3 regions of the Tatumella sp. UCD-D_suzukii genome follow, and region 2 is predicted to be linked to each of the others. Evidence: predicted binding sites of a transcription regulator. Region 2 holds the regulator's gene; each other region holds the start of a gene.

Region 1 (5,956 bases), on a different contig from region 2:
TGTGCCAGACGCGGAATGTCCTCCCGGCGTTCACGCAGCGGCGGGAGGTGGATACGGATCACGTTCAGACGGTGGAATAAATCTTCACGGAATTTCCCTTCCTGAACCCGTAATTCCAGATTCTGGTGGGTCGCGGCAATAATACGGACATCCACTTTGACCGGGGCATATCCCCCGACCCGATAAAACTGACCATCAGCGAGTACGCGTAATAACCGGGTCTGCACGTCCAGTGGCATATCACCAATTTCATCCAGGAACAGCGTACCGCCGTCCGCCTGCTCAAAGCGCCCCTGACGAACCTGATTCGCTCCGGTAAATGCCCCTTTTTCATGTCCGAAAAGTTCTGATTCAATCAGGTCTTTCGGGATAGCGGCCATATTCAGTGCGATAAACGGTGACTTTGCCCGCGGACTATGACGGTGTAAGGCATGCGCCACCAGTTCTTTCCCCGTACCGGATTCCCCGTTGATCAGTACACTGATCGATGAACGTGACAGACGACCGATAATACGGAAGACGTCCTGCATGGCGGGTGCTTCACCGATAATATCGGTGGTCGGTCCGCTGTCAGGATGGTTTCTGGGTTGCTGTTGTTCCTGATAATGGCTGATGGCCCGCTCGACGAGAGCGACGGCTTCATCGATATCAAAAGGCTTGGGCAGGTAATCAAAGGCCCCTTGCTGGTAGGCACTGACCGCAGCATCAAGATCAGAATGTGCCGTCATTATGATGACCGGCAGCATAGGATGACGTTTTTTAATTTGCTTGAGTAGTTCAAGGCCATCCATACCCGGCATGCGGATATCTGACAATAATACGTCCGGCGTTTTACTGGCGAGTGCATTCAGTACGTCGTTTCCGTTTTCGAACGCCGTACAGCTGACACCGGCTCCAGTGAGCGCACGTTCAAGCACCCAGCGGATGGAGCTATCGTCATCGACGATCCAGACTATCCCTCGTTGCATGGTAACCTCACTGGCGAATAGGCAGGAAAACCGAGAATTCGGTATGTCCTGGCCAACTGTTAAATTCTATTTTTCCTGAGTGCTGGTCAATCAGGCTACGGGCAATGGATAATCCAAGGCCGGTACCTCCCTCACGTCCACTCACCATGGGATAAAATAATGTATCCTGCAGTTGCTGGGGTATGCCCGGGCCATCATCTTCAATATCGATACGGGCAACCAGACGGTAACGCACACCGTGTAAGGTGAGCTGAAATGCGGTACGGGTACGCAGAGTGATGGTCCCACCCGCCTCACCTAATGCCTGCAGAGCATTCCGTACTACGTTCAGTAATACCTGTTCTATCTGATCCGGGTCGTGGGCCAGTTCCGGCAGACTGGGATCATAATCTCTCACCAGAGAGACATTCTCCGGCAGTTCCATCGACACCAGATTGACAATACGTTCAGCCACCTGGTGAATACTCTGAGTCACGTGCATGCCTGGCTGCTGCGGGCCCAGTAACCGGTCAACCAGGTTACGTAAACGATCAGCCTGCTCGATAATGACTTTGGTATATTCATTGAGCGACGGGTCCGGAAGTGCCCTGGAAAGCAACTGCGCTGCTCCGCGTAATCCTCCCAGTGGATTTTTTATTTCATGGGCCAGTCCACGGACTAAGTCTCTGGCGGCGACCTGTTGTGCATGCTGAATCTGTTCCTGGCTCAGGCGGCGCTGGTTATCCATCGGGGCCATTTCCAGCAGGATTTTTTGATCAGGAAACGTCTGTGCGGTCAGGGACATAATGTGCGCTCTGCCATCCACCACTATCGTCACTTCACTGTCAGTAAATCCCAGACCTGATTTCAGGCTTTCCTGCATCACATCGATATTCAGAGAGAAATATCCGGTCAGTTCCGGTAATGGCGTACCAAAAATTTTACGGGAACTCTGTGCCAGTAATTGTAATGCAGCCGGGTTCGCATAATGGATGACCAGATTATCATCGACCACTAACACACTGTTGATGAGAGAGTTGAGTATCTGCACGGCATCGTGTTGTGTGTTGGCTATCATTTTTCCATCTCCGCGTGACCAGATAAAGCCCGTCAATGCCGTATTCCGGACTAAAACATCAGTTGATACGGGCTGTTGTCTGTCTGCCCGGCAATGAAAGGCGGTTAACTGGCAGTATAACCAGCATGAAATAATTATTACACATTGAAATTACTGAGAAAAAAGCCCATCCGGAGATGGGCTGAATTTTTCCACGCCAACAACTCTGCAGCAGAGATTAAACGCTGTAGTAAAGCTCGAACTCTACCGGGTGCGGAGTCATACGCACACGGTCGTTATCTTCTTTACGCAGGGCGATATAGGCATCGATAGTATCATCGGTGAATACGCCACCACGGGTCAGGAAGCTACGGTCTTCGTTCAGTGCGTCCAGCGCTTCTTCCAGAGAACCTGCCACTTTCGGGATCTCTGCTTCTTCTTCAGGAGGCAGGTCATACAGGTTTTTATCCATCGCATCGCCAGGATGGATTTTGTTGATAATACCGTCAAGACCTGCCATCAGCAGTGCTGCGAATGCCAGGTATGGGTTGGCCGCCGGGTCCGGGAAACGCGCTTCGATACGGCGAGCTTTAGGGCTGGCAACGACCGGGATACGGATTGAGGCTGAACGGTTACGGGCAGAGTAGGCCAGCATAACCGGAGCTTCATAACCCGGGACCAGACGCTTGTATGAGTTAGTCGTCGGGTTAGTCAGGGCATTAATCGCTTTCGCGTGTTTGATAATACCGCCGATGTAGTACAGCGCCGTTTCAGACAGGCCGCCGTATTTGTCACCTGAGAACAGGTTAGTACCGTCTTTAGACAGTGACATATGGCAGTGCATACCTGAACCATTATCGCCAAACATAGGTTTTGGCATAAAGGTCGCAGTTTTACCGTAAGCATGTGCAACGTTGTGTACCACATACTTATAGATTTGAATTTCGTCGGCTTTTTTCACCATGGTGTTAAAGCGGGTAGCGACTTCGTTCTGGCCAGCAGTAGCAACTTCATGGTGATGTGCTTCAACGACCAGGCCCATCTGCTCCATCGTCAGGCACATTGCTGAACGCAGGTCCTGTGAGGAGTCGACCGGAGGTACCGGGAAGTAACCGCCTTTCACACCAGGACGATGGCCTTTGTTACCGCCTTCGTAGGCTTTACCGGTGTTCCATGCTGCTTCGATATCATCGATAGCCACGTGAGAACCGGACATGGTTGAACCGAAACGTACGTCATCAAACAGGAAGAACTCGGGTTCCGGTCCGAACAGTACAGTATCAGCGATACCTGAAGTGCGCAGGAAGTCTTCGGCACGTTTCGCGATAGAGCGCGGGTCACGGTCGTAGCCTTGCAGTGTGCCTGGTTCCAGAATATCACAACGGATGATCAGGGTCGGGTCTTCGAAAAACGGGTCCAGTACCGCGGTGGTTGGGTCCGGCATCAGCACCATGTCTGATTCGTTAATACCTTTCCAGCCGCCGATGGATGAGCCATCGAACATCTTCCCTTCTTCAAAGAAGTCTTCGTTGACCTGGTGAGCAGGGATGGTGACGTGCTGCTCTTTACCTTTACTGTCGGTAAAACGGAGATCAACAAACTTAACTTCGTGTTCGTTCATCAATGAGAGAACGTGTTCAACGGACATACTAACTCTCCTGAAATAATCATTGTTGTCGTGGATGGAGAACTGAACCGACGATGACTCACGAGGCGCTGTGAATTCCCGGTGGAAAGTTCCCGACAAGCGTTTCAACCGTTATGAAACTGTCGTTGTTGCTTCTCTTTGGTTAAGCGAAAACTGTGCCAACTTTTTATTTCACCGGAAAACGGGGTTTTAGCGGCAACCGGCATTAATGGGCGGGGCACTATACTGGCGCAATGCACCAATTTGGTGATATCAGGGGAGATGAGCTGCACCATGATGGTGCATGCTATCTCTGTCTGCTCTCCATTGCACTAAAAACGTACGTAATCTGCTGCGGATACAGGCCATTTAAAAAAGACTGTGAGAAAGTTACACGGAATACTGTGATCATGTTCAGTCTTCCGCCTAATACGTGTACAATAGCTCGCTATTTCTAATGCCTGAGGCAAAGCTGTGATCGAAAATTTGCGTAATATCGCCATCATCGCGCACGTTGACCATGGAAAAACGACCCTGGTTGATAAGCTGTTACAACAGTCCGGTACTTTTGATGCCCGTACCGAAGCAACTGAACGTGTGATGGACTCCAACGATTTGGAGAAAGAGCGTGGGATTACTATCCTCGCGAAAAATACCGCGATTAAGTGGAACGATTATCGAATCAATATCGTCGACACTCCGGGACACGCCGACTTCGGTGGTGAAGTGGAACGTGTCATGTCGATGGTAGACTCTGTGCTGCTGGTGGTTGATGCTATCGACGGCCCTATGCCACAGACGCGCTTCGTAACCAAGAAAGCATTTGCTCATGGTTTGAAGCCAATCGTTGTAATCAACAAAATTGACCGTCCGGGCGCACGTCCTGACTGGGTTGTCGACCAGGTATTTGACCTGTTTGTTAACCTGGACGCGACCGACGAACAGCTGGACTTCCCGATCATTTATGCATCGGCTATCCAGGGTATTGCCGGTGATGATCACGCTGCAATGGCGGAAGACATGACGCCACTGTATGAAGCTATCGTTAAGCACGTACCTGCGCCGAATGTTGATCTGGATGGTTCTCTGCAGATGCAGATTTCTCAGCTGGACTACAACAACTACCTGGGTGTTATCGGGATCGGTCGTATCAAGCGTGGTAAGGTAAAACCTAACCAGCAAGTGACTGTTATCGATAGCGAAGGTAAAACCCGTAACGGTAAAGTCGGTAAAGTCCTGGGCCACCTGGGTCTGGAACGTATCGACAGCGACCTGGCGGAAGCCGGAGACATCATCGCTATCACCGGTCTGGGTGAGCTGAACATTTCTGACACTATCTGTGATCCTCAGAATGTTGAAGCGCTGCCTGCACTGACCGTTGATGAACCAACCGTTAGCATGTACTTCTGCGTAAATACCTCACCATTCTGTGGTAAAGAAGGTAAATACGTAACTTCACGTCAGATCCTGGATCGTCTGAAGAAAGAGCTGGTACACAACGTTGCTCTGCGCGTTGAAGAAACCGAAGATGCTGATGCCTTCCGTGTATCTGGTCGTGGTGAGCTTCACCTGTCTGTACTTATCGAAAACATGCGTCGTGAAGGTTTCGAACTGGCGGTATCCCGTCCGAAAGTTATCTTCCGTGAAGTTGACGGTCGTAAGCAGGAACCTTACGAGAACGTGACCCTGGACATCGAAGAACAGCACCAGGGTTCAGTGATGCAGGCGATGGGTGAGCGTAAAGGTGACATGAAGAACATGGATCCGGATGGTAAAGGCCGTGTGCGTCTTGACTATGAAATCCCGAGCCGTGGTCTGATTGGCTTCCGTAACGAATTCATGACCATGACTTCAGGTACCGGTCTGCTGTATTCGACCTTCAGCCACTATGGTGATCTGCGTGCGGGTGAAGTCGGTCAGCGTCAGAATGGCGTACTGATTTCTAATGGTCAGGGTAAAGCTGTTGCGTTCGCACTGTACAGCCTGCAGGACCGCGGTAAGCTGTTCCTGGGTCACGGTGCTGAAGTTTATGAAGGCCAGATTATCGGTATTCACTCACGTTCAAACGACCTGACCGTGAACTGCCTGACCGGTAAAAAACTGACCAACATGCGTGCTTCCGGTACGGATGAAGCCACTACTCTGGTTCCTGCTATCAAGATGTCTCTGGAGCAGGCTCTGGAATTCATCGATGATGATGAACTGGTTGAAGTGACTCCGACCTCAGTACGTATCCGTAAGCGCCATCTGACTGAGAATGAGCGTAAACGTGCTTCCCGTGGCGGCAAAGACTCTTAACTGAGCTTGCTGTAACGCAAAAAACCC
Region 2 (5,956 bases):
TGTTTACGATAACCTGATGGCGGTCCTGCAGATCCGTAAAGATCTGACCGCAGAGCAACGGGAAGATCGTGCCAACGAGCTGATGGAAGAGTTCCATATTGAACATCTGCGGGATAGTCAGGGACAGGCCCTTTCCGGCGGAGAACGTCGCCGTGTTGAAATTGCACGCGCACTGGCCGCTAACCCCAAATTTATCCTGCTCGATGAGCCTTTTGCCGGCGTTGACCCTATTTCGGTCATTGATATCAAAAAAATTATCGAGCACCTGCGTGACAGCGGTCTGGGCGTACTGATCACTGACCATAACGTCCGTGAAACACTCGCGGTCTGTGAACGCGCCTATATCGTCAGTCAGGGTAAATTAATCGCTCACGGCACCCCGGAAGAGATTCTGGCAGACGAGCAGGTAAAACGCGTTTATCTCGGTGAAGAGTTCCGACTCTGATTCTGTTAATGTGTTCTTATTGATATTTTTTCAGGAAATACACGCCTCACTATGAAGCAAAGTTTGCAATTCAGACTCAGCCAACAACTGGCCATGACCCCCCAGTTGCAGCAGGCGATACGGCTGTTGCAACTGTCAACGCTCGAGTTACAACAAGAATTACAATTAGCTCTGGAAAGTAATCCGTTACTGGAACAAACAGAGGTACTCAACGAAGTTGATGCTGAGGAGTCAGGTGAAACCGCATCCCTGGATACACGGGAAGCCCTGGAACAAAAAGATATGCCGGAAGAGCTTCCTCTGGATGCCACCTGGGATGAAATTTATACCGCAGGTACCCCTTCCGGAACAGGCACAGATTATCAGGATGATGAATTACCTCTCTATCAGGGCGAAACCACACAATCCCTGCAGGATTACCTGATATGGCAAATGGAGCTTACCCCCTTCAGCGATACAGATCGCGCGATAGCCACGTCGATTGTCGATGCGATTGATACCACAGGGTATCTGACCGTTCCGCTGGATGACATTCTGGAAAGCATTGGTGATGATGAATTGGCCCCCGAAGAGGTCGAAGCGGTCTTAAAGCGTATCCAGCATTTTGACCCTATCGGCGTGGGTGCCAGAGATTTAAAAGAATGTCTGCTGATCCAGCTCTCTCAGTTTGCTCCTGAAACCCCGATGCTTGAAGAAGCGCGAATGATTGTTCGCGGGCATCTGGATCTGCTGGCAAACCATGACTTCCGCAGTCTGATGCGCCTGACGCGGCTCAAAGAAGATGTACTGAAAGAGGCGATGCTCCTGATCCAGTCGCTGGACCCGCGACCAGGGCAGTCTATTAATACCGGTGAGTCAGAGTATGTGATCCCGGATGTCCTGGTACGTAAGTCAGGCAACCAGTGGACCGTCGAACTCAATACCGACAGCCTGCCGAGGCTACGCATTAATCAGCAATATGCCGCGATGAGCGGCGGTGCCCGTAACGACAGCGATAATCAGTTTATCCGCAATAATTTACAGGAAGCCCGCTGGCTGATTAAGAGCCTTGAAAGCCGTAACGACACATTGCTTAAAGTTTCCCGCTGTATTGTCGAGCAGCAACAGGCCTTTTTCGAGCAGGGTGAAGAACATATGCGGCCAATGGTACTGGCAGATATTGCCCAGGCCGTGGAAATGCATGAATCCACGATTTCACGCGTTACCACTCAGAAATACCTGCACAGTCCGCGGGGCATTTTTGAGCTGAAGTACTTTTTCTCAAGCCATGTGAATACTGAAGGTGGCGGTGAAGCGTCCTCCACGGCAATCAGAGCGCTGGTTAAAAAATTAATTTCGACGGAAAACCCTGTAAAGCCCTTGAGTGACAGTAAACTCACTACTATGTTATCTGAACAGGGCATTATGGTCGCAAGACGAACCGTCGCTAAGTATCGCGAGTCTTTATCTATACCGCCATCAAATCAGCGAAAACAACTGCTTTGACGTTACAGAACCGCGGACCTGTGTCACCACCTTTGCAGGTCACCAGGTGGAAATAACGGAACCTCTGCATCAGTTTAGCGAACAAAAGTTTGCTACGCTGAAGCGTTAATTTCCGGCTATCCACCCTGAACTCCTGATCTCAGCGGTTGTCCATGTACTTTCAACAACAGAGGCACTCTGTGCCTGTGGATGGCTGTAAAGGGTGAATGATTGCCGGCATGGACTCGCGGTTTGCCACGATGAAGGCCGTGATCATGATACGCGACGGCCGTACAGGCAGTATTGGCTCAGTGCAGTAAAGGCAACCGTCGCGGGATAAAGATCAACCGATAACCACAATAGTGGCCAGATAAATCTGCAAGTGAAATTATATGAATAGTGAACTGACACTTGAACTTAGCCAGGTCCTTACCCCGGAATGTACACGTAATAATGTACACTGCCAGAGTAAAAAACGGGCATTGGAGATTATCAGCGAGCTGGCGGCAGCACAGCTGAATCTGCCACACCAGACCATTTTTGAAACTATCCTGAATCGTGAAAGGATGGGCAGCACGGGCATCGGCAATGGTATTGCCATCCCTCATGGAAAACTGGAAGAAGATACCTTACGCACCATTGGTGTGTTCATCCATCTTGAGCATCCTATTTCATTTGATGCTGTTGATAATCAGCCCGTTGATTTGCTATTTGCCCTGCTGGTTCCGGCAGATCAATGTAAAACTCACTTGCATACCTTATCCCAGGTCGCTAAACGCCTGGCAGAAAAGAATATCTGCAGGCGTCTGCGGGCGGCACAAAGCGATCAGGAACTCTATGACATTATTATGGATGAGCAGCAGCGTACGGAAGAATAATTCCGGCCAATTGTTATCATTAGCCAGGATCATTACGGGAGAAAAGTCATGGTTCTGATGATCGTCAGTGGTCGTTCCGGATCGGGTAAATCTGTCGCACTCAGAGCCCTTGAGGATATGGGGTTTTATTGTGTTGATAACTTACCCGTTGATTTGTTGCCGGAGTTGGCCAACTCACTGGCAAAGCAGGATATTTCTGCAGCAGTGAGCATTGATGTGCGTAATATGCCGGAATCTCCGGAAATTTTCGAAAATGCTTTTAACCGCCTGTCTGACAAATTTACACCACAATTGCTGTTCCTGGATGCTGACCGCAATACACTGATCCGCCGTTACAGTGATACCCGCCGGCTGCACCCGCTTTCAGGCAGAAACCTGTCGCTTGAGAGTGCTATAGACGAGGAGAGCGATCTGCTTGAGCCACTGCGCTCCAGAGCAGACCTGATTATTGACACCTCTGAGATGTCGGTGCACGAACTGGCAGAAATGCTGCGGGCGCGTCTGCTGGGTAAACGTGAGCGCGAACTGACCATTGTGTTCGAGTCCTTTGGCTTTAAATACGGTATTCCGATTGATGCCGATTATGTCTTCGACGTCCGCTTCCTGCCAAACCCCCACTGGGACCCAACGCTCAGGCCTTTTACTGGCCTTGATCGCCCGGTGATCGAATTTCTTGACCGCCATACTGAAGTCCATAATTTTATTTATCAGACCCGCAGTTATCTTGAACTCTGGCTTCCGATGCTGGAAACCAACAACCGCAGTTACCTGACAGTCGCTATCGGATGTACTGGCGGAAAACACCGTTCCGTCTATATTGCAGAGCAACTGGCGGACTATTTCCGTTCACGGGGTAAAAATGTTCAGTCACGGCATCGTACATTGGAAAAGAAAAGAAAATGACAGTGAAAGAATCAGTAAAAATCAGAAATAAGCTGGGTATTCATGCCAGACCGGCGATGAAGTTATTCGAACTGGTCCGGAGTTTTGATTGTGAGGTGATCCTGCGCAACGAAGCAGGCACTGAAGCCGATGCCAGTAGTGTCATTGCCCTGCTGATGCTGGATTCAGCGCAAGGTGGTCAGATTGAAGTCGAAGCAAATGGCCCGGACGAAGCCCGGGCACTACAGGCGGTGATCGAACTTTTCAACGCCGGCTTTGATGAAGACTAAACCGGCATCAACTCAGTACAGGTGATACTTTTCCAGAAAGCCGGTACCCCCTAACTGTTCCATCTGCCGCGAGATCCACTGCTGCCGTCCGCGGACATAGGCCGAGGGAGCACTGGCATGATAGATAATCGGGTTAGGTAAGACCGCAGCCAGCAATGCAGCTTCCTGCCCGGTGAGCTGGCTGGCATGTTTATGGAAATAGGTTTCTGAGGCCATTTCCACCCCAAAAATCCCAGGCCCGAACTCAGCAATATTCAAATAGACCGTCAGTATTCTTTTTTTACCCCAGAGAGTTTCCAGCCCTACTGTCAGCCCGGCCTCCAATCCTTTGCGTAACCAGCTACGCCCATCCCAGAGAAACATATTTTTTGCCGTTTGCTGGGACAATGTCGAAGCCCCGCGCATCTCTCCCCGTTGACGGCTATCCAGCACTGATTGTACTGCCGCAAAATCAAAGCCCCAATGCTCAGGAAATTTCTGATCTTCACCGGCAATCACTGCCAACGGCATCCAGGGGGAAATCTCCGACATACTGACCCAATGGGAACGGGCACGATAGGCCGTATTCCCCGAGACGAATGCGCCGACCTGCCGCTCTGCCATCACCGCGGAAAAGGGGACCGGCACGACGGAAAATATCAGGATAACGGCAATCATCATGGCAATGATCCCACTGACGGTCAGCAGAAAACACCGTTTAACTCTGTACCGGAATCCCTTTTTACTTGTCATCAGTCTGCTCCTGCAGCGGGCCTGTTTTGATATAACCGAGGTTCATTAATGATCATCCGACCGGGTGTTTGTATTAAATTTCCAATCCTATTTTTTGCAAAAAATCGCCGGTTATTGTGAATATTTTCAAAAACAGAGTAAGAATGACTCTGCTTTACAAGAATAATCCCAATAACATCAATCACTTCAAAAAATAAGGAATCGGTTCCAGGCTGTTCAGCTTTCGTTTAACTGTTAAGATAAATTAATCATTTCACCCTATTCACCCTGACCACTTTATTAACAATAAATTAAACATAACTTATCATTCAAAGGGAAAAAAGCAGATGCCGCTCCGGCCGGTGATAGCCTGGTATCAGTCAGGAGCGCATGCCTATCGATAAACCTGGTTCCTTGCGCTCTCTGGTATAACGCTGCAACTTTATCATTCTCCGGGTACCTTGCAGCTTCTCCGGGAAGCTAACGGGACGGAACTCGCATTCTTACTTATTGTTTTTGTGCATAAATATTACTAAAGTCCCGCATCAGGCGAGTTGCAAATAAAAACATCATCAAATGAAAGGTTTTTGCGGGAATGATCATGGAGTAAGTTTTGCTATTCCGCCGATGAATCGGCTCATTCTGCCTGTCCATCGATTGCCCTTAAACGGTGCAGAGCAACAGAAACCTCTCTGACAACAGATGCCTCAGAAGGATTTCAACTTCATAAATCTTAATGAATTGTGGAAAAGTGACCTCAGTTTTTGTTAAGGTAAGTGCAGCAGTAATCCAATACCCCCTGTAGCCCCGGTTCCGACCGGATAACGACTGACGTATCCGGCTACAGAGTGACCGTTTCCCTGGTGTTGGCGCAATCTTCGCGCACCCCGGTTTATCCGGGGTCATTTTTTTGCTCTGCCGCCCCGGTTACTTTTCTGCTTCCCTGTTCTCTACCCACTTCCTTAGCGTATCTACTTCATGACGCCATTCATGTCGCAGTTCATCGATCCATTCCTGGACGTTGTCCCACCAGGCCGGGAGTTCCGGGGTCTGAATCTGCCGCGCAATCTCCTGCAGGTATTTTAATCCGACAGAGCCAGCTGCTCCCTTAATTTTGTGGCCCTCTTCCGCAATGCCTTTCTGATCTTTTGCCATCATGTTGGAGTCGAGGACATCAAGATAGCCCGGCATCATTTTTTCAAACATGCTCAGACTGTCATAGATAAGTTTTGGCCCTACCAGCTCAAGATATTGTTCCAGCATGACGATATCCAGGTGCTTCTGTT
Region 3 (5,956 bases), on a different contig from region 2:
GATGCGCTCTCGGCGGTTGACGGTGAAACAGAACATCGCATCCTGTCTCGTCTGCAGGAGTGGCGTGCAGGTAAAACCGTGATCATCACAGCTCACCGTCTTTCTGCGTTAAGGGGAGCCGATGAGATTCTGGTGCTGCAGCAGGGCCGTATCACCCAGCGCGGAACAGCGGCAGTGCTGGCGGAAGAGGCAGGATGGTACCGGGAGATGTCGCAATATCAGAAAATGGCTGAATCCCTTTCTCAGCATATCGAACACCCGCAGCCAAAGGAGCACTAAGTGTCGCAGCCGGTCTCTTTCCTGAAAACATTAATGCGTTTGCTGTCCTACGGACGGGGCTGGAAAAAGCAGCTGATCGTAGCGGTACTTTTACTGGTGATGGCATCAGCGGCACAGGTGACCGGCCCCGCGCTGGTGAGTTATTTTATTGATCATATTATCAGTACACGACAATGGCAGTGGGTGCCGGTGTTGGCTCTGGGGGGCGGTTTTTTACTGTTACAAATTCTGGCGGCGGTTTTTAATTACCGTCAGTCATTATTGTTTAACCAGGTGGCCATCGGTGTGGTCAGAAAAATTCGTTGCGAAGTGATGGATGCAGCATTACGGCAGCCTTTATCGGCCTTCGATACCCGGCCGGTGGGGCAGCTTGTCTCCCGGGTGACCAATGACAGTGAAGTGGTCAGGGATTTATACATCTCGGTAGTAGGCAGTGCATTACGCAGCGGGATCCTGATTATTTCGATGCTGGTGGCCATGTTTATTCTGGACTGGAAAATGGCGCTGATTGCCGCCTGTATTTTTCCTCTGGTTATCGCCGTGATGATTATCTACCAGCGTTACAGTACCGGTATCGCCCGTCAGGTACGAACCTTTCTTGCCGATATTAATAACAGCCTCAATGAGGTGATCAGCGGAATGACGGTGATCCAGCAGTTCCGGCGGCAGAAGCATTTTGCGGAGCAGCTCCGCCAACACAACGAAAACCACTATCAGACGCGTATGAAAATACTGCGGCTGGACGCTTTCTTACTGCGTCCGTTATTAAATCTGTTTTCGGCGATTATCTTGTCTCTGCTGGTACTGTTATTCAGCCTGTCGACTCCCGGACATTTTGAAGTGGGGGTACTGTATGCGTTTATCGCCTATCTGGGACGTATCGAGGAACCGCTAATTGAACTCACCACACGGCAGTCATTGTTACAGCAGGCGGTAGTCTCGGCCGAACGGATTTTTGAACTGATGGATGCGCCGGCCCAGCAATATGGCACGGATAGCCGGGCACTGAAAACCGGAACCCTGACCATTAATAATTTATCCTTTGCCTATAAGCCGGGTCAGCCTGTACTGAAAAATATTCACTGCCATTTATCCTCCGGCGGCTTTCTGGCGCTGGCAGGACATACGGGAAGCGGAAAAAGTACCCTGGCAAGTTTGCTGATGGGCTATTACCCCGTTGCGGAGGGGGAAATAACGCTGGATGGACGGAAAATTTCTCAGCTAAGCCATGATGTGCTTCGTCAGGGAATTGGCATGGTTCAACAGGATCCGGTGATCCTGGCCGATTCGTTACTGGAGAATATTTGTCTGGGCAGAGAGATTTCAGAAGCAAAGGTTATCGATGCGCTGAAACAGGTGAAACTTATGGACTGGTTCCAGTCTCTGCCCGGGGGGCTTCATACCCTGATGGGAGAGCAGGGGAAAAGTTTATCCGCAGGGCAAAAGCAATTGCTGGCACTGGCCAGGATCCTGGTCGATATCCCGATGTTACTTATTCTGGACGAAGCAACGGCCAGTATCGATTCCGGTACCGAACAAGCGATCCAGCAGGTACTCCAACAGGTACGCAAAAATACCACCCTGGTGGTGATCGCTCACCGGTTATCTACCATCACTTCTGCGGATAAGATCCTGGTCCTGGACCGGGGGGAAATTATTGAACAGGGGACACATCAGCAATTACTGGAACACCGCGGACGCTATCTGCAGATGTATCAGCTACAGCAGGCCGGTAATGAACTATCACATCGCACCCCTGAGTTAACTTCAACCGGCAATGCACTGAATTAGGACATTTTAATCAGACTGTTCTGACGAATGCACCACAATAGTGCCTCCGGCCTTATTGTGGTGCATCGGATCTGCTTTTTTTTATCCCCGCCACTCTCTGTCGTCTGAAAATACCGCGCTGGTCGCACACCGGAAAAATAATTCATGAAATTAAACAGATGGCATGCCATTTGCTTAAGATAGTTCAGGTTCAATGTAACTGATAATTTCAATACCCGGAGGGAGTGATATGAAGCTGGTAACCGTGGTGATTAAGCCATTTAAGTTAGAAGACGTGCGTGAAGCATTATCTTCCGTGGGTATCCAGGGCCTGACCGTCACTGAAGTGAAAGGCTTCGGTCGCCAGAAAGGGCACGCTGAGCTGTATCGCGGTGCGGAGTATAGTGTGAATTTTTTACCTAAAGTAAAAATTGATATTGCTATCGCCGAAGATCAGCTGGATGAAGTTATTGATATTATTAGTAAAGCTGCTTACACCGGTAAGATTGGTGATGGGAAAATTTTCGTGTCTGAACTGCAGCGGGTCATTCGTATCCGTACCGGTGAAACAGACGAAGCTGCGCTTTAATTTAGCCGTTGATTGTTGAGGTAAGGAAAAAATGAATAAACTTCTGACAAAACTGGCCTTAGCCGGAGCGGCCCTTTCGCCTTCACTGGCGTTTGCTGCGCCTGCAGTTGCAGACCAGGCAGATAATGCATTTATGATGATTTGTACCGCACTGGTATTATTTATGTCAGTGCCGGGTATCGCGCTTTTTTATGGTGGTCTGATCCGCGGTAAAAACGTTCTTTCTATGATGACTCAGGTCGCGGTAACGTTCTCTCTGGTGTGTGTCATTTGGGTTATCTACGGTTATTCTCTGACATTTGCTGACGGTAACAACTACTTTGGCGGTTTCCAGTGGGTGATGCTGAAAGGGATTGAGCTGAAAGCTGTCATGGGCACCATCTATCAGTATATCCATGTTGCCTTCCAGGCCTCTTTCGCCTGTATTACCGTGGGCCTGGTACTGGGTGGTTTAGCTGAACGTGTACGTTTCTCTGCAGTGCTGATCTTCACTTTGATCTGGGCAACGTTCTCTTATTTCCCGATTGCTCACATGGTCTGGGGCGGTGGTCTGCTGGCTCTGGATGGTGCGCTGGATTTTGCCGGCGGTACCGTTGTCCATATTAATGCGGCAGTTGCTGCGCTGGTGGGTGCCTACATGCTGGGCAAACGTGCCGGTTTCGGTAAAGAGGCGTTTAAACCTCATAACCTGCCGATGGTCTTTATCGGTACTGCTATCCTGTATGTTGGCTGGTTTGGTTTCAACGCCGGTTCGGCGGCTTCTGCTAACGAAATCGCTGCCCTGGCATTCCTGAATACGGTGGTTGCAACGGCAGGTGCGGTTCTGACCTGGGTGTTCGGTGAGTGGGTTCTGCGTGGTAAACCTTCACTGCTGGGTGCAAGCTCTGGTTTCATTGCTGGTCTGGTCGCTATCACACCGGCTTGTGGTTATGTCGGTGTTGGCGGCGCGCTGATCATTGGTCTGGTAGCGGGTCTGGCTGGTCTGTGGGGTGTTACCTCGCTGAAACGTTTCCTGCGTGTTGATGACCCTTGTGACGTGTTTGGTGTTCACGGTGTGTGCGGGATCATAGGTTGTATCCTGACCGGTGTCTTCGCCTCTTCTTCACTGGGTGGCGTAGGCTATGCTGCCGGTGTCACGATGGGCCATCAGATTTGGGTTCAGCTGCTGAGCTGCCTGGTCACGCTGGTCTGGTCAGGTGTGGTTGCCTTTATCGCCTTTAAAGTGGCTGACCTGCTTGTCGGACTGCGTGTTCCTGAAGATCAGGAGCGTGAAGGTCTGGATGTTAACAGTCATGGCGAGAATGCTTACAACCAGTAAGTGAGTCTTTATACCGGGCGATGACCCGGAATGTAAAAAGGGCGATAGATTATCGCCCTTTTTTTATGTGGGAGTGTGCAGGCGAGCCGCCTGTAGCTCCCATTAACCCGTCTGCGACCCTCCTTGTGTCACTGTCCGCCCTGTCTCTGTATCCTGCAGAGTATTCCCCGAAGCAGTACCGGTCAGCCGGGCCAGAGAAAGATGCATCCCTGAAGCCGGAGAACGGGGGAGGTTACGCGAACGCTATAAAGTCAGGGCTTCCAGCCGGCCGCCGTATGCGACAAGGGGAGGGCAGGTGAGCATCGGTAATACAGTATTATCTGTAATAACTCAAAATTCCCGTAAGTTTTTCCGTCTGTCTTCATGAGGTATCATCAGAAGGTATCTGTAAGTAGCTGAAATTAGCTGTTCCTGTATCGGCCCATCCTTCGGGGAAGACTAACCAGGATAATTCCTAATGTCCGGTTGTTGCCGGATTATGGCATCTGCCTGCAGGAAAAAATCATATTTTCTGCCAGAATTATTATCAATGGTAGCGAATATGAATAATTGGCTTACTATAAAATTCCGTTGTTCATTTTGTTCATAAGGAGACGACATCAATGAAATCAATGCATATTATTACAGGTCTGGCAGTGGCGTTATCTGTGACAGCTTGTGCTGACAGGACGGATTTACCAGCACCTGTGCCGGTTATCAGTGCCACCAGTAACCAGCCAGTGATCTCTGGTGCGGTGTATGTGCGTCAACGTATTGCGTTACCGCCCGGAGCAGTCCTGACCGTCACCCTGTCTGATGCTTCCGGAGGAACCGGGCCTACAAAAGTGATCGCACAGAAAGTGACACGGCTTTCCGGCCAGCAGGCGCCTTTCAATTACCGTCTGCCGTTTAACGCCTCTGATGTCAGCTCTCAAGGACAGGTATTGCTGAGTGCCGCTATTACTCTGAACGGTCGGGTAATTTTCGCTGCACAATCCCTGAAACCAGTCACTTCACCAACCACACAGCGTCAGGATTTAACGCTGGAGGCTCTGCCTGAAGTTGCGGTACCCGTTTCTGTCGCGCCTTCTGTCACACCCTAGTCGCTGAACCGTGGGTCGGGGCTACAAATGCCCTGACCAACGGTATTTATCTAAATTAATGGTCTGCTGTTGCGTAAATTCAATATTCTCAGCTTCCAGCGCTTGCTGCTGACGCCTGAAATCCTCTCCCTGTAAGGATATCCTGCCTTCCCGGTTGACCACTCTATGCCAGGGCAGTGATGAGCCTTCCGGTAATTTTTTGAGCACACCACCGACCTGCCTTGCTGCCCGGGGGCTTCCAGCCAGACGTGCAATCTCGCCATAGGTCGTCACCCGGCCATAAGGAATGGCAGCAATGATAAGCCATACTCTCTCACGAAATGATAGTTCTTCAGACATGGTCGTTTCCGGATATTCAACAGGGAGAGTTATCATAACGGGAGTGTTCAATAAAACAACGGTCAGGTGCTACGGACTTGCAATTGAGATTGGCATCCCTGATAATGCCCCCGCTTTGAGAGATCAGAGCTTATCAATGGGGACCCTGTTGGTTCTCCCGCAATGCTAATCTGTGAACCCGGTCAGATCCGGAAGGAAGCAGCCGTAACAGATGACGCATGTGCCGGGATGTCGCTGGCAGGGGCCCCACCCAATATTTTATCTGTAGCCTCCCCTATAAAAAATCCCAAACCTGACACAGAATGACTGTACAGTTTAATGAATTATTCATTGTACATTCGTGGATCCGGCAGAACAGCAATACTCTTCGCTATGAAAACCCCAAAGAACATCACCAGACACAAAGTATTCGGAATGGCGGGTCAATTGTCCGGAGTTTTTCCGGCTATCATTGCCCCGCGTAATAAGTAAACGAGTATTCAACAGTATCGTGCCAGGGGAACCGGAACGTTAAGAGAGATTATGATTATTTATTCTGATTAAACTCTAAGACGTTAACGGACATATTTCCAGACGGTG

The links. Region 2 encodes sigma-54, which starts transcription at its own class of promoters, with help from an activator protein. Its sites were predicted from a motif close to GTTGGCACANNTTTCGCTNT; they were not measured.
Region 1: a site for sigma-54 is predicted at 3,796-3,815, ahead of glnA (glutamate--ammonia ligase). Genes of this name have one in related genera too.
Region 3: a site for sigma-54 is predicted at 2,228-2,247, ahead of glnK (P-II family nitrogen regulator). Genes of this name have one in related genera too.

Annotation. Positions count from the first base shown of each region.
Region 1 is NZ_JFJX01000007.1:136,340-142,295, reverse strand. It holds gene glnG (nitrogen regulation protein NR(I)) at 1-968, opposite strand, end outside; gene glnL (nitrogen regulation protein NR(II)) at 976-2,025, opposite strand; gene glnA (glutamate--ammonia ligase) at 2,243-3,652, opposite strand; gene typA (ribosome-dependent GTPase TypA) at 4,106-5,929, shown strand.
Region 2 is NZ_JFJX01000067.1:60,063-66,018, reverse strand. It holds gene lptB (LPS export ABC transporter ATP-binding protein) at 1-445, shown strand, start outside; gene rpoN (RNA polymerase factor sigma-54) at 497-1,930, shown strand; gene ptsN (PTS IIA-like nitrogen regulatory protein PtsN) at 2,302-2,787, shown strand; gene rapZ (RNase adapter RapZ) at 2,836-3,690, shown strand; gene npr (PTS phosphocarrier protein NPr) at 3,687-3,959, shown strand; gene mtgA (monofunctional biosynthetic peptidoglycan transglycosylase) at 3,972-4,691, opposite strand; gene arcB (aerobic respiration two-component sensor histidine kinase ArcB) at 5,598-5,956, opposite strand, start outside.
Region 3 is NZ_JFJX01000049.1:5,365-11,320, reverse strand. It holds gene CG67_RS08205 (SmdA family multidrug ABC transporter permease/ATP-binding protein) at 1-279, shown strand, start outside; gene CG67_RS08200 (SmdB family multidrug efflux ABC transporter permease/ATP-binding protein) at 280-2,070, shown strand; gene glnK (P-II family nitrogen regulator) at 2,300-2,638, shown strand; gene amtB (ammonium transporter AmtB) at 2,670-3,956, shown strand; gene CG67_RS08180 (YbaY family lipoprotein) at 4,559-5,038, shown strand; gene CG67_RS08175 (MGMT family protein) at 5,060-5,377, opposite strand; RNA gene ffs (signal recognition particle sRNA small type) at 5,524-5,620, shown strand; gene CG67_RS08170 (HHA domain-containing protein) at 5,932-5,956, opposite strand, start outside.